Regions from separate parts of the Streptomyces sp. NPDC047022 genome, predicted to be linked through region 3. Evidence: riboswitches for the same ligand, from Rfam matches in the RefSeq annotation. Region 3 holds a riboswitch; each other region holds the start of a gene.

Region 1 (4,720 bases), on a different contig from region 3:
CCCCGTCTCCCCCGGCATCACATAGTGCAGCCGCAGCCGGATCTGCTGCTCCGCGTACGCGTCGTCCTGCCAGCGCGCCTTGAGGTCGCGCAGCTGTTCGACGCGTTGGCGTGCCTTCGCCTGCTGCCGTTGCAGGTCCGCGATGTCGGCGCGCTGGGAGACGTACTGCCTTATCGGGTACGCCAGCGCCACGATCAGCGAGCACAGGACGAGCGCGAGCAGCGCGGCCCGGCCGGTGAGCCGGGAGCGGCGCGCCTGTCGTCTGGTCTGGGAGCGGTAGACCCGGGCCGCGGTCTGCTCTCCCAGCAGGCGCAGCCTGGTCGCGGTGGAGAACCGGTCACGGTCCTTCACAGCCATGTCTCCCGCCTCCCCTTCATACGTACATACGTCCCCGCACACGGTACGGGACCGAGTACGGGGACGTACGGACGACTGGCTAAGGCGTGACTCCGCTTGCGCTCGGCCTCGCTCTCAGCCCTGTTCGGCCTTGCTCAGCCTCGCTTCGGTCTTGCTCAGCCCTTGAAGCGCGGGAACGCGCTGCGGCCGGCGTAGACCGCGGCGTCGTCGAGGATCTCCTCGATGCGCAGCAGCTGGTTGTACTTGGCGACGCGCTCGGAGCGGGCCGGGGCACCGGTCTTGATCTGGCCGCAGTTGGTGGCGACGGCCAGGTCAGCGATGGTGACGTCCTCGGTCTCGCCGGAGCGGTGGGACATCATGCACTTGAAGCCGTTGCGCTGGGCCATCTCGACGGCGTCCAGGGTCTCGGTCAGCGAGCCGATCTGGTTGACCTTGACCAGCAGGGCGTTGGCGGTGCCCTCCTCGATGCCGCGGGCGAGGCGCTCCGGGTTGGTGACGAACAGGTCGTCGCCGACGAGCTGGACCTTGTCGCCGAGCTTGTCGGTGATGACCTTCCAGCCGGCCCAGTCGTCCTCGAACAGCGGGTCCTCGATGGAGACGAGCGGGTAGGCCGCGACGAGCTCCTCGTAGTACTCCGTCATCTCGGCGGCGGAGCGCTCCTTGCCCTCGAAGAGGTACTTGCCGTCCTTGTAGAACTCGGAGGCGGCGACGTCCAGGGCGAGGGCGACCTGCTCACCGGGCACGTACCCGGCCTGCTTGACGGCCTCGAGGATGAGGTCCAGGGCCTCGCGGTTGGAGCCGAGGTTCGGGGCGAAGCCGCCCTCGTCGCCGAGGCCGGTGGAAAGACCCTTGGTCTTCAGCACCTTCTTGAGGGTGTGGTAGACCTCGGTGCCCCAGCGCAGGGCCTCGGAGAAGGACTCCGCGCCGATCGGGGCGATCATGAACTCCTGGATGTCCACGTTGGAGTCGGCGTGCGAGCCGCCGTTCAGGATGTTCATCATGGGTACCGGCAGCAGGTGCGCGTTCGGGCCGCCCAGGTAGCGGAAGAGGGGGAGGTCGCTGGCCTCGGAGGCCGCGTGGGCGACGGCGAGGGAGACGCCGAGGATGGCGTTGGCGCCGAGCGAGCCCTTGTTGTCGGTGGCGTCCAGGTCGAACATCGCCTGGTCGATCAGGCGCTGCTCGGTGGCGTCGTATCCGACGAGCTCCGGCCCGATCTGCTCGATGACGGCGAGGACCGCCTTCTCGACGCCCTTGCCCTGGTAGCGGTTGGGGTCGCCGTCACGGAGCTCGATGGCCTCGAAGGCGCCGGTGGAGGCACCGGACGGAACGGCGGCACGACCCGTGCTGCCGTCGTCGAGGCCGACCTCGACCTCGACCGTGGGGTTACCTCGGGAGTCCAGGATTTCCCGGGCTACGACGACGTCGATGGACGGCACGAGCATCTCCTTCTTGGATGTGACGCTGAGAGTGCGGCGCACTTTGCGACTAGAGCCTATCCGCCCCGGACCGGCGGTCGGCCGACCGACCGTCCCGTGGACAGGGTGACGGTCCACATTGTTTCACAGCGGAACAAAGAGGGAGGGAAGACCGGGGAAATCTCGGTGAAGAGTGCGGGTCGCGGAAGCGAAAAGACCCCGCTCCGGTGGGTACGGGGGGAACGCGCACCGGAGCGGGGAGCCCGTGGGGACGGGGAGGCCTCACGGTGACCCCCACGGTGGGGGTCACATCTGGGAGGACACTGTGAGCGGACTACCGGATTCCTGTCACTTCAGGTGCAGCTGCTGACCCGGGAAGATGAGGTCGGCGTCCTTGATGATGTCCTTGTTCAGCTCGAACAGCTTCTTCCAGCCGCCCTGCACATGGTGCTTCTCGGCGATCGCGCTGAGGGTGTCGCCCTTGACCACCTTGTACTCGCCGTCGCCCTTCTCGACCTTCTGACCGGACGGGGTGGTGACGGTCTTGTGCGGAGCCGCCGGACGCGCGGCCGAGCGGGAGGCCTTCTGCTCGGCGGGGCGGGGGGCGGCCTTCTTGGCGGCGGAGGGGGCGGCGGCGGCACCGGTGTACGGGGTGCTGGACAGGCCCCTGCCGCAGACCGGCCAGGCGCCCTTGCCCTGGCCCGCGAGGACCTTCTCGGCGACGGTTATCTGCTGCGCCTTGGTGGCCAGGTCGGCGCGGGAGGCGTAGGCGGTGCCACCGTAGGCGGCCCAGGTGGAGTTCGTGAACTGGAGGCCGCCGTAGAAGCCATTGCCGGTGTTGATGGACCAGTTGCCGCCGGACTCGCACTGGGCGACGGTGTCCCACTGGGCGGCGGTGGCGGCCGAGGCGCTGCCGGCCGCGAGCAGCGGGGCGGCGACGGCGGCACCGGTGACGCCGGCGAGCGTGACGGCACGAACGGCCTTGGACGGACGACGGTGCTTGCCCTTGCCGGAACACAGCATGGTTCGATCCCCTCACCGACGCCTGCGAGGTGAGCTGTCGGGTTCGGGCCGGTTGAGTTGCCCGGCCGCGCACCCCATGAGTGCGCGGCTCCACCCCAAGCCGCCCCCGGTCATCATCCGGGCGCGGCACTTACCTTGGGTCCCCCGCTCCTGCCTACGGCGCTTGACGCGACGACTGTTCCCACGCGGCCGCTGGCAGGATTCGGCGTTGCGACGCTGGGGCCCGCTGTGGCGAGCGAGACGACCGTAAGCAGGCGATCGTCCGAAAACCAAAGACGATCAGGGCCAATGAGACTCATCTCTCACTCTCACCAAACCGGACATTCATCGCGAAGCGGGGCGTGAACTCCCGGCTTCGCGGCAGCAGTTCAGGAATGGCCCGGGGTCGGCTCGGCGTCGAGCGCAAGGCTCTGGCCGGGGAATATGAGGTCGGGGTCGGCGCCGACGGTTCGCTTGTTCGCCTCGTACAGCTCGGCCCATCCGCCCTTGAGGTCAAGGGAGTCGGCGATGGCCGACAGGGTGTCTCCGGGGCGAACGGTGTAGGCGTCATCGGCCGTGTCACGCGCGGCACCGGAGTCACGGGAGGCATGGCGGCCTGACAAGTCGCCCGTACGGCCGCCCTCGGCGCCATCCTCGGCACTGCCGCCGCGATGGCGTCCGGCGCCCGGCGTCTTGTCCCCGCCGGCCTCCGAAGAGGAGTCGTCGCGGCCGGACTTGTCCGACTCGTCGTGCTTCGTCGCGGGGGCGGTGGAGCCGCCGGTACCGGAGCCCGCCTGGGCGCCGTCCGGAGTTCCGTCCGGCGAGGAGGAGCCGGAGGGGGAGGCGGGCGAGGACGGTGCCGGGGTCGCCGAAGCAGACGAGTCGGACGAGTTGGGCGAGCCGGATGCACCGGACGAGCCGGATGAGCCGGACGAGTCGGACAGGCCCGAGTCGATGCCGGAGTCCATGCCGGAGTCCATGCCGGAGCCGGAATCCGCGCCATGGCCGGAGCGGGAGCCGCCGGACAGGTCGTTCGCGAGGCCCGTGACGACGTCGGCGGAGCCGGAGTCCTCGTTCAGGCCGGAGGAGCGCCCGCAGCCGGGCCAGGCGGAGACGCCCCGGTCGGCGAGGATCTTCTCGGCGACGGCGATCTGCTGTGAACGGCTCGCCTGGTCGGGGCTGGCGGCGTAGTCGAGGCCGCCGTACTTGTCCCAGTCCTGCAACGTCAGCCGGAGCCCGCCGTAGTGGCCGTCTCCGGTGTCGGCGCTCCAGGAACCGCCGCTCTCGCACTGCGCGACCTGGTCCCACGTGGAGCCGCTGGCGGCGCTCGCGCCGGTGGCACCCAGGAGTGGGATCGCGATCGCGGAGCCGGTCACTCCTGCCGCGACGAGGATGGCAGGAGCCTGACGGGGGCGACGGTGACGACCGTTCCCGGAGAGCATGCGGTTGCCTTTCACACGACAGCAGTGGCCAACGTGGCGGTTGTGGCATGCCGCCGCGTTGCTGCGTGAACGTAACCGCAGACACCTGCTTGTCACAAGTTAATGCAGCGTAGATAACGTGAAGATCACATTACTGATATGCCGTCAGCTTTCTGCGACCGTCGGCGTGTTCGCCACCGGTGCGAACTCCACGGGGAGCGTGCGCAGTCCACGCATGATGAGCCCGCCGCGCCAGCGCAGATCGGCCGGTTCCACGGCGAGGCGCAGGTCCGGGAGGCGGGTGAGCAGCGTGGCGAGCGCGGTCTGGCCCTCCAGACGGGCGAGCGGGGCGCCGAGGCAATAGTGGATGCCGTGTCCGTATCCCAGGTGCTGGTTGTCCCGGCGGGAGAGGTCGAGGACATCCGGGTCGGCGAACCGCGCCGGATCCCGGTCGGCGGCTGCGAGCACGACCAGTACCGGGTCCCCTGGGGCGATGTCCTGACCGCCGATGGTGAGCGGCTGTGT
Region 2 (4,720 bases), on a different contig from region 3:
GCCCGCCTGACGCCACGTACGCCGCATACCTGGCGGCCACCATCGGCCGCCTGCGAGGACTCACTTCCGGCGACTTCGCCTGCTTCTGCGACATCGCCCGCTTCATGGGCGGTCTTCCCCTGCCGGAACCGACGGCTGTCCGCCGGACCACGAGCCAGGAGGACGTCCGTAAGGCGTGGCGCGGCCTGGTCCAGTCCCGGCAGGGACACCTGCGCGCCGGCCGCTGACCCGTACGAAGACGGCCCCGGACCAGGACATCTGGTTCGTGGCCGTCCGCACCAGTGCCTGACGCGCGAGGCCGACCCCGAAGAGCAGCCACGGCAGCGTCCCGGCGGCCGTGACGACCTTCTGTCAAAGCAGGGCCGCTGTTCGTCTTTGGGTGGTCGGGTCGTGGCGTTGGGGTGGGTTCATGACGGTTCGGCTTATTGCGCGGGTGCGCCCAGCAGGAGGCCAAAGACGTTCGCGCCGCGCTCGGCTTCGGTCTCGGCCTTGTCCAGGACGGCGCCGCTGATGTCCGAGTGCTGTCCGGTCCACTGCTGGGCTGTGGCGCGCGCGGTGAAGAAGCGCAGGTAGCCGCAGCACACCGCGGCGGCCGGGTCGTCGCCGGGGCGGGCGACGTAGTAGACCACCAAGGTGACCGGCTGCCAGGTGGTCCTTTCGCCGGTGAACCCCACGCGGACAGGGTTGCCGGTGACCGGGTCGGTGTAGGTGATGACGGCGTCGGTGCCCAGCATGGCAGGGATGCCGAGTGCGTCGATCGCCCCCATCGCCCACACCATCGGGCCCCCGGCGATCTGCACGGCGTGCTCGGTGGGCATCGCGGAGAACGGGTACGCGGCCTGGACGCGACCGGTGCCGCCCGGGGTGAGGAAGCCCTCGGCGGCCGGCTCGACGAGCACCCTGGCGGCGGGGCCGAAGGGCTCGGCCGCCGACTCCAGCTCGGCTGCCTTGGGCGGGGAGCCCGTGGTGGCGAAGGAACGCAGAATGGCCTGCTGCACCGCCCGCAGGCCCCGTTCGGCCGGCGCGAGAAGGTGGCGCCGGACCCGGCCCACAGTCTGGTCCACCCCTCTGGTGACCGTGATGCCGAGAACCTGCCGCAGCTGCTCGACGGATGGCGCCCCGCAGGCCTGGCGGTCCCCTTCTCCGTAGGTCCGGCAGGACAGGCTGGCCGCGGTACCCGGAGGGGCGAACGGGTCGCGCCCGTCGATCAGCAGCGTCGGCGAGCCGTGCATGCCCCTGCGCTCGGCCTCGGCCTGGCCTTCGACCACGTGCGCGGTCAGCTCCACGTCCGTGCAGCCGGCGAGGGCGAGCATCAGGCGTTCCTTGAGCACCGGGCCGTTCGGGCAGTCCGGGACGGTCAGCAGTTCCAGGCGCATCAGCGGCACCTCCAGGTCACGAGGCCGACGCTAGACCTTCCATTGCACTGGAAGGTCAAGGGCTACCGTGGAGGTATGCGCATCGGAACCCTCGCCGCCGCCACCGGCACCACCACCAAGACCCTGCGCTTCTACGAGCAGGCCGGGCTGCTGGCGGACCCGCCCCGCACCCCGGGTGGCTACCGCGACTACCCGGCCGATGTGCGGGACCGTGTCGGCTTCATCCGCTCCGCCCAGGCGGCCGGCCTCAGCCTCGCCGAGATCCGCGACGTCCTGGCCATCCGCGACGGCGGTTACACGCCCTGCGGTCACGTCACCGAGCTCCTGGGCCGACACCTCGCCGACGTGGAGCAGCGGATCGCCGAACTGGACGCGACCCGCGCCAAGCTGCGCGAGCTGGCCCGCACCGCTTCCGCGACCGACCCTGCTACCTGCACCGAAGGGGACATCTGCCGCATCCTCAACTCTGGTTGAGTCGGCATGGTTCTCGGCCCGTTGCTACCCGACCCCCGAAGTCTGGGCGTCTTCGGATGAGGCAGGATCAAGCAACCGCCCGACTCGCGACCACCACCACACCTTCCGCCTCTTCCGCGCCGCAATCCCACACACCGGGAATCATCTGATGTGCGGTCAGTACGGATGAGAACGACCTCTCGTCAGGCCGGACTGCTCGGTCGAATACCCGAGGTTGAACTCTCTGCGGAGGTGTGCTTGATTCTTTTCAGCTCGCGCCAGACGAGCCCCGCCGGCGCGGAACGCCGAGTCCTGCCACCGGCCGACGGGAACAGTAGACGCGAAAGCGCCGCAGGCGGGAGCGGGGGACCCGAAGTCTTCCGCCGGACGGGAGAGCGGACGCAGCGCGGCACCTGGTGCCAAAGGGCTGCGGTACGTTCGACAGTCCGGCTCGGGGTGAAGCCGAACAGGCCGCGCATCGCGGCCCCGGCCGGGCAACTCACGTCCGAACCCGACAGCTAACCTCGTAGGCGCCGGTGAGGACCGCACCATGGGTAAGCATCTTCGTACCAGCTCCGAGAAGCCTCCACTTCGACCGCGTTCCCGCGCTCAGCAGCGAATCGACGACGCGGTGTCGGCAGGCGCTGAACCCAGACACGGGCCGGAGCACCGTGGGAACGTCATCCCGTCGGTGACGGACAACCACTGGAGTGAGCGGGCGGCGTGCCTGACCATCGATCCGGACGAGTTGTTCGTCACGGGAGCCGCGCAGCACATCAACAAGCTTGTCTGCGTCGGCTGCGCCGTCAGTACGGAATGCCTTGCCCTCGCTCTCGACCAGCGCATCGAGCACGGGGTTTGGGGCGGAATGACGGAGCGCGAGCGCCGTGCGCTGCTGCGCCGCAGGCCGACGGTCAGCTCCTGGCGGCGCCTGCTCGAGACCGCCCGCCTGGAGCACCAACGGCGGACCGGCGCGGCTGCCGGCCGCCAGGTGTAACCCCGCGTCGGCTTTCACCGTCCAGCGCTCGGCCTGACACTCGACGGCGACGGACACGGCACGCTGTTCCTTGGCCGCCCTGTATGAGGCGTTCAGGGCGTCCAGCCCCGTGGCCTCGGGGATCAGAGGGGCACAGCAGGGCGTCGACAGCGGCTGCATGACGAGCAACTCCGGCGAAAGTCACGTGCGCTGCCGCTCCCGCAACAGTTCGGCCGCTAGCAACCAGAACCACAGGCTCACCGTGAGCAGGTGAATCCGCTGGGCGATCCCCTGTCCACCCGGCCGGCCGATGTAGGGGCCGACGGAGGAGATCGCCGCGGCCATGGACACCGGCAAGAGCCAGCGTGCCCAGCGTCCCGCCGAGCAGCCACCCTCTGGAGCCGAGTCGGCGAAGAGGAAGAAGGAGGCCATCGAGGTGAACAAGGCGAGGTGAACCAGGCCGCTGGTCATCGTGTGCGCGAGGTTGTCTGCGGGGCAACCCGCTTCCCGGGACGGCGCACATCGCATCGGCAGCGCGACGTCGGCCACGGAGCAGGCCCCGAACGCCACCAGCGCCCACCACCCGATGGGAGACGAGCCCTGCGGCAGCGCCGCCAGGACCAGACCCGCACCGGCGATCACCGCAGCCGCCGTGACCAGCTCCACCATGCTGAACAGCACTCGATGGGGCTGATCGGCGGCGAAGGCCTCACTTACGTAGGAATCGCGCTGGTCCAGGCCCGTCTGTACCCAGAACTGCAGCAGCCAGTCGTTGTAGGTCACGGAAGCCGCCAGCAGCAGCCCCGCCGCCACCCGCCACAGGATGCCCGAGGCGCCACGGCACCGCGTGCGGTCGGTGCCGGTGCCCGGCGGCCCCGTTGCGCTGTCCTCGCTCATCTTTCGGCTCCCGTGCCTGCGGCCTGCCTTCCTATCTTTGCCCCGGGACGCAAAGCAGAAGTCCTGTTCGCGGACGCCGCGGCCTGCCGGCCTCCGCGTCGGCCGCGACGCTCATGGGATCGAGTACGCGCAGGCCCCGAAAGACCAGAGTGCGAGGCATCCGCAAGGCCCTTCTGCGCAGCTGTCCTGCGGTGCTTCCGTAACTGCACAGGAGTGAGGTCCAGTTGGCCGGCAACACCGATTCGGCGCGTCTCTCGCGGCGAACGGAGCGCGAGCCACCGCGGATCGCTGCGTGCAGATCGACCTTGCACTCCGGCAGCACCCATGCCCCCTCGTCGTGCGGAGCGCAACCATGGTCCCAAGCAAGCACCTTGGTGCTTGGCTCCCCCCGGTGCGTCCACCTCCAAGTCGCCCGGCGGCCTGGGCGGTTTAGAGCACGCAAGCACCCGCGGTGGGCGGCGACACAGGTCTCCACGGCCCTGCCGAGGCCCTGCCACAGGTGGAAACGAAGGGACCTCAGCGTCACCCGGGGCCTTCCGGCGCCAGGCGGCGGAAGCGGCCGACCATGCTGAGGGCGTGGGTGACGCCCACGATGCGAGCTCTGCGATGACGGTGGAGGGGGTGCCGGCGTGTGTGGCGAAGCGAGTGACAAGACCGGTCAGGAATCGAGAAGCCCCGGCCGCCGAGGAGCCTCTAGCGTGATGGCCATGGCAATCACCGCTTCCACCGCATCCCACACGTCCATCGCATCCGTCATCCTGGAGGTGGCCGACCCCGAGGGCGCCCACCGCTTCTACAGGGCATTCGGAGTGGACACGCGCATACGCCTGCGGGCGTCCGAGGCACACTCCACCGGGTTCCGTGGCTTCACCCTGGCGCTCACGGTGTCCCGGCCGGCCACAGTCGACAGCTTCGTCGGCGCCGCCCTGGACGCCGGTGCCACGGTGCTGAAGCCCGCCGCGAAGTCGCTGTGGGGCTACGGCGGCGTCGTCCAGGCCCCGGACGGGACGATCTGGAA
Region 3 (4,720 bases):
AGCTTCATGGGGTACGGGGCGTAGCCGAGCATCGTGAAGAAGCCCCAGTTGTAGAGCAGGGCCATGATGCCCATGGTCAGTAGGCCGCGGTGGCGCAGCGCCTTGAGCGGGGCGAGGGGTGAGGTACGGCGTTCGGGTTTGGGGAGGGAGGGGACGAACGCCAGCGTGGCGATGAGCGCGATGCCCATCAGGACCGAGACCCCGAAGAACGGGCCGCGCCAGCTGATGGCGCCCAACTCGCCTCCGAGCAGGGGCCCTACGGCGATGCCGAGCCCGAGGGCGGTCTCGTACAGGATGATCGCGCCTGAGAATCCGCCACTGGCGGAGGCCACGATGACGGCCAGGGACGTGGCGATGAAGAGCGCGTTGCCCAGGCCCCAGCCCGCGCGGAAGCCGACGATGCCGTCGATGGAGCCGCTGGCGCCGGCCAGGGCGGCGAACACGACGATGACGGTGAGCCCTGTGACCAGGGTGCGCTTGGCGCCGAAGCGGCTGGAGAACCAGCCGACGATCAGCATGGCGACGGCGGTCACGATCAGATAGCTGCTGAACAGCAGGGAGACCTGGCTGGGTGAGGCACGAAGGCTCTCGGCCAGGGCGGGCAGGATCGGGTCCACCAGACCGATGCCCATGAAGGAAATGACGCAGGCGAACGCCACGGCCCAGACGGCCTTGGGCTGTCTGAACGGGCTGGCAGCCGTTCCACGCGGTGCTGTCATGCGCTCTCTTCCACAACGTAGAGGAATGAAAGGTGAGGGTCAGAAACGGGACCGGCGGTCCTGGATCGCGCGGGCCACGGCGGGCAGAGCGGTCTTCACCGCCTGCTGCTCGGCTTCGGTCAGTTCCTCCATGAGCTCCTGAAGGGCCTGGGCGCGTTCGGCCCGCCGCTGCCGGACCACCTCGAGGCCGATGTCGGTGGCCTCCACCAGCACGCCGCGGCCGTCGCTGCGGTCCGCGGCGCGCCGCACCAGGCCCGCACGCTCCATGCGCGTGACGAGCTGGGTCATGTTGGGCTGGGAGGCGTTCTCGGCCCGAGCGAGTTCGGTCAGCCTCTGCGGTCCCTCGCGGCCGAGCCGGGCGAGCGCGGAGGACGCCGCCGCGCTCAGGCCGCCGGCCGTGGCGCTGTGGCGTACATACCGGACCATCTGCTCGACGGCGGTCATCAAGTCCTCCGACGACACCTGAGGGGCCGCCGGATCCATAACCCGCTTATGCATAACCGCATCATGCACTTACATGTAGCGTGAAACAAGTCCTGTGCACCCGGCCGCCCACGACTCGATCTGCGCCTCCCGCCATTCGGTGGCGCGACAGACCCCTCCCCCATCAGGTGATACGAGGCACACCGCCGATTTCGAGGGGGCCCTCATGTTACGCTCGACACATGAGCCCCCGTTCCGCTCTCCCCGCGCCCGAGGCACCGGCCAAACCACTGCGCCGAGACGCGCAGCGCAACCGGGACGCGATCGTGGCCGCCGCCCGCGACGCGTTCGCGGTCGAGGGCGTGGGCGCCTCGCTCGAGGGCGTGGCCCGTCAGGCCGGCGTCGCCATCGGCACGCTCTACCGGCACTTCCCCACCCGGCTCGCCCTGGTCGAAGAGCTCTTCGCGGCAAAGTTCACCGATCTGCTCGACGCCGCCGAAGAAGCGGCGGCCATGGACGACGCCTGGCAGGGGTTCTGCCACTACCTGGAGAGGTTCGCCGAACTCCAGGCGTGCGACCGCGCCTTCAACGACCTCGTCTCGTCCAAGCTGCCGACCCACGCGGTCAGTTGCCAGTCCGTCGAGCGCGCGAAGGAACTGGCCGACCAGATCTTCCACAACGCCCAGCAGCAGGGAGTCCTGCGGGACGACGTCGTTCCCGAGGACCTCGCCTTCGTCATGTGGTCGCAGGCGGGCATCATCCAGGCGACCCGCACCGTCGCCCCCAACGCCTGGCGGCGCCACCTCCATCTGATGCTCGACGCGTTCCGCGCCCAGTGCGCCCATGAACTCCCCGAGCCCCCGCTCACTCGCCGGCAGGTCGATGAATCCCTCACCGCCTTCGAGTGCCGCGAGGATGCCTGCGCCGAGTGCTGAACAGGCGTTCTTGGCAACGATCGCCTCGTAGCCGACCGCGCGTTCCTCATATCTCGTGGCCACGGCCCGATTCCGTTGGAGCCGGTTCTTCGAGAACCGTCTCTCCAATGCCGACGGCATGAGCGGTACTGCGGCCCCGCTCGCGGCGTCACGCTCCGCGAACAGGGCGACACAGCGGAGGAGTCCCGCTTGAAGTCACGAAAATGTATCGGGCATATCACCCACCAACCTTCACAGGGGCCACATCAGTTGGCTACCGTCACGGGCGGGCCGTACGGCACCCACCGGCGAACGTCGCCGGGCCGCTCGGCCTCCGCCGAGTCCGGCGTGCCCCCTTCACGGCATCCGGAGCCGGGGACCCAACCGACCTTGGGGTGAATCGGCCCAGCCTCCCGCGGGGAATTGGGCTGTAGGGCAACCCTTCCGAACCACCCGCCCGAACCCGACAGCTAACTCGGTAGGCGGAAAATGGAAGGAGTCGCCTCCCTTGGCGTCGCATCGCAAGTCGCGCCCCGCCAGTGCCCTGGTAACGGGCATACGCACCCCCGCCATCGCCACGGCCGCGCTCACCACCGTGGCCCTGTTGTCCCAGACCGCCAACGCCGCCCCCTCCTCCGACGGAAAGCCGAGCGTCGAGGAGGTCGAGAAGAAGGTCGACGACCTGTACCACCAGGCGGAGTCGGCTACCGACAAGTACAACGAGGCCAAGGAGAAGGCCGACAAGCAGCGCAAGAGCGTCGACACCTTGCTGGACGACGTCGCCCGGCGCACGGAGAAGCTCAACAAGGCGCGTGAGGAACTGGGTACGTTCGCCGCCGCCCAGTACCGGACGGGGGCCGCCGCGCCCGACACCGCCACCTTCTTCCTCGCGAACTCGCCGCAGGACTACTTCGACCAGACCCAGCTGATGGGCAGGCTGACCTCACGGGAAAAGGGCGCGGTCGACGACTACGTCACCCAGCAGTCGGCGACCATGAAGCAGCGGCAGGAGGCCGCCAAGAGCCTCCAGACGCTGACCGCGTCGCAGAACGAGCTGAAGACCGAGAAGGCCGCCGTGCAGCAGAAGCTCGCCTCGGCTCGCCAACTGCTCTCCGAGCTGACGGCGCAGGAGAAGGCCCGGCTCGCCGCGATCGAGAAGCAGAAGCAGGAGGAGGCCGCGCGCAAGGCCGCGGAGCTCGCGAAAGAGCAGGCGGCCGCGGAGGCGGCGCAGAAAGCCGCCGCCGCGAGATCCTCGAGCTCGTCCGGTTCTTCCGGCTCGACGACCTCTACGGGTTCGACCGGTTCGACGGGCTCGACGGGCTCGACCGGCTCGTCCTCGGACTCCTCGTACACCGCCAAGGCCGCAAAGGCGCTCGCCTTCGCCCGCGCGCAGATCGGCAAGCCGTACGTCTGGGGCGCCACCGGTCCCGGCTCCTACGACTGCTCCGGCCTCACCTCGGCCGCCTGGAGGGCTGCGGGCGTGAATCTGCCGCGGACCACGTACGACCAGGTCAACGTGGGCACCACGGTTTCCCTGGCCAATGCGCAGCCGGGTGACCTCGTCTTCTTCTACGACGACATCAGCCACGTCGGCATCTACATCGGCAACGGCATGATGATCCACGCTCCGAAGCCCGGCGCATACGTCCGCGAGGAGTCGATCTACTACGGCGGTGAGTCGATCATCCACAGCGTGGTACGGCCGGCCTGAGTGACGGCGGCGAGCGTCTTCCGGGTGAAGCCGGACGGCCGCCCGAGTTCTGCGTTGTACCAGAGCTCGGGCGTCTTCCGGCCAGGAGCTGACATCCGGGGTTCAGCCCGCCAGCAGATGCGCCAGCTCCGCATCCAGGTCCAAGTGCTCCGGCTCGGACCCGGGCGGCACCATGAGCCGCGTTTCGCCGAGGAAGGATTCCACGCCGTCCGCCGGGAGTTCGAGCAGGACCGAACCCGCCGGCGGGCTGAGGGCGATGTAGAGCACATCCCTGCCGAGTCCGTCGCCCGACCACATGCGGACGTCTCCATGACCCGCGTGCCCCCGCAGGGCCTCGGTCAGCGTGTCGCGGCTGAAGAACCACTCGACCACCGCGCCGTCCGTGCCGCCGCCAGTCTCGAAGACGGCGCGGACGGCGTAGGGGTCCCCGGCCTCGTAGTGGAGTTCCATGGACAACGGCATGGACAGCTCACGTGACAGGACGAGCCGTACGGGCAGCTCGTACGCCACGGCTCTCGACGCTTTCACGGTCCGTCAGTGCTGGGCGGTCAGCAGCTGGTCCACGATCCAGAGGTCGACGCTGCCGTTCCGGACCGGGGTCACGTCCTTCCACCAGCCGTGGTTCCAGACGTAGAGGCGGTGACCGTCCCAGCGGAACTGTCCCTCCTGGTACGCGGCGGGCTTGCCACTGCGGACGCCGTGGTCCTCGTGGCTGACGACCGAGGCCCGGTCTACAGGTCCGGACGTCGCCGCCGACGCCGTACCACCGGCGCCGAGAACGGCTCCGCCCACGATCAGCGCGGAAGCGACAGCGGCCGGAACGCGCCTGACGAACCTGTTCATAATCATCTCCCTGTGACGTGCCACGATTCCGCCTCGTAGGCGTGTGGCCTCGCTCTGTGAACGGCGTTGCAAGACGGTTGTACCCGTCTTCCGCCGGGCGGCCGAACCAA

The links. Region 3 has a riboswitch for cyclic di-AMP ahead of ABZ845_RS10145 (NlpC/P60 family protein). Riboswitches for the same ligand answer to the same signal wherever they lie in the genome.
Region 1: it holds a riboswitch for cyclic di-AMP, as region 3 does, so the genes downstream of both, ABZ845_RS07625 (transglycosylase family protein) here and ABZ845_RS10145 (NlpC/P60 family protein) in region 3, are expected to answer to the same signal.
Region 2: it holds a riboswitch for cyclic di-AMP, as region 3 does, so the genes downstream of both, ABZ845_RS25405 (WhiB family transcriptional regulator) here and ABZ845_RS10145 (NlpC/P60 family protein) in region 3, are expected to answer to the same signal.

What each region holds. Positions count from the first base shown of each region.
Region 1 is NZ_JBEYVV010000004.1:204,630-209,349, reverse strand. It holds gene ABZ845_RS07635 (septum formation initiator family protein) at 1-357, opposite strand, end outside; gene eno (phosphopyruvate hydratase) at 513-1,799, opposite strand; gene ABZ845_RS07625 (transglycosylase family protein) at 2,121-2,795, opposite strand; cyclic di-AMP (ydaO/yuaA leader) riboswitch at 2,800-2,967, opposite strand; gene ABZ845_RS07620 (transglycosylase family protein) at 3,164-4,216, opposite strand; gene ABZ845_RS07615 (cytochrome P450) at 4,361-4,720, opposite strand, start outside.
Region 2 is NZ_JBEYVV010000030.1:36,278-40,997, reverse strand. It holds gene ABZ845_RS25420 (DUF4267 domain-containing protein) at 1-10, shown strand, start outside; gene ABZ845_RS25415 (alkylmercury lyase family protein) at 423-1,376, opposite strand; gene ABZ845_RS25410 (MerR family DNA-binding protein) at 1,452-1,850, shown strand; cyclic di-AMP (ydaO/yuaA leader) riboswitch at 2,167-2,377, shown strand; gene ABZ845_RS25405 (WhiB family transcriptional regulator) at 2,512-2,826, shown strand; gene ABZ845_RS25400 (DUF998 domain-containing protein) at 3,007-3,702, opposite strand; partial or broken gene ABZ845_RS25395 (AraC family transcriptional regulator) at 4,321-4,404, shown strand; gene ABZ845_RS25390 (glyoxalase) at 4,404-4,720, shown strand, end outside.
Region 3 is NZ_JBEYVV010000006.1:189,186-193,905, reverse strand. It holds gene ABZ845_RS10160 (MFS transporter) at 1-719, opposite strand, end outside; gene ABZ845_RS10155 (MarR family transcriptional regulator) at 759-1,217, opposite strand; gene ABZ845_RS10150 (helix-turn-helix domain-containing protein) at 1,385-2,077, shown strand; cyclic di-AMP (ydaO/yuaA leader) riboswitch at 2,382-2,557, shown strand; gene ABZ845_RS10145 (NlpC/P60 family protein) at 2,565-3,767, shown strand; gene ABZ845_RS10140 (SsgA family sporulation/cell division regulator) at 3,870-4,229, opposite strand; gene ABZ845_RS10135 (hypothetical protein) at 4,302-4,610, opposite strand.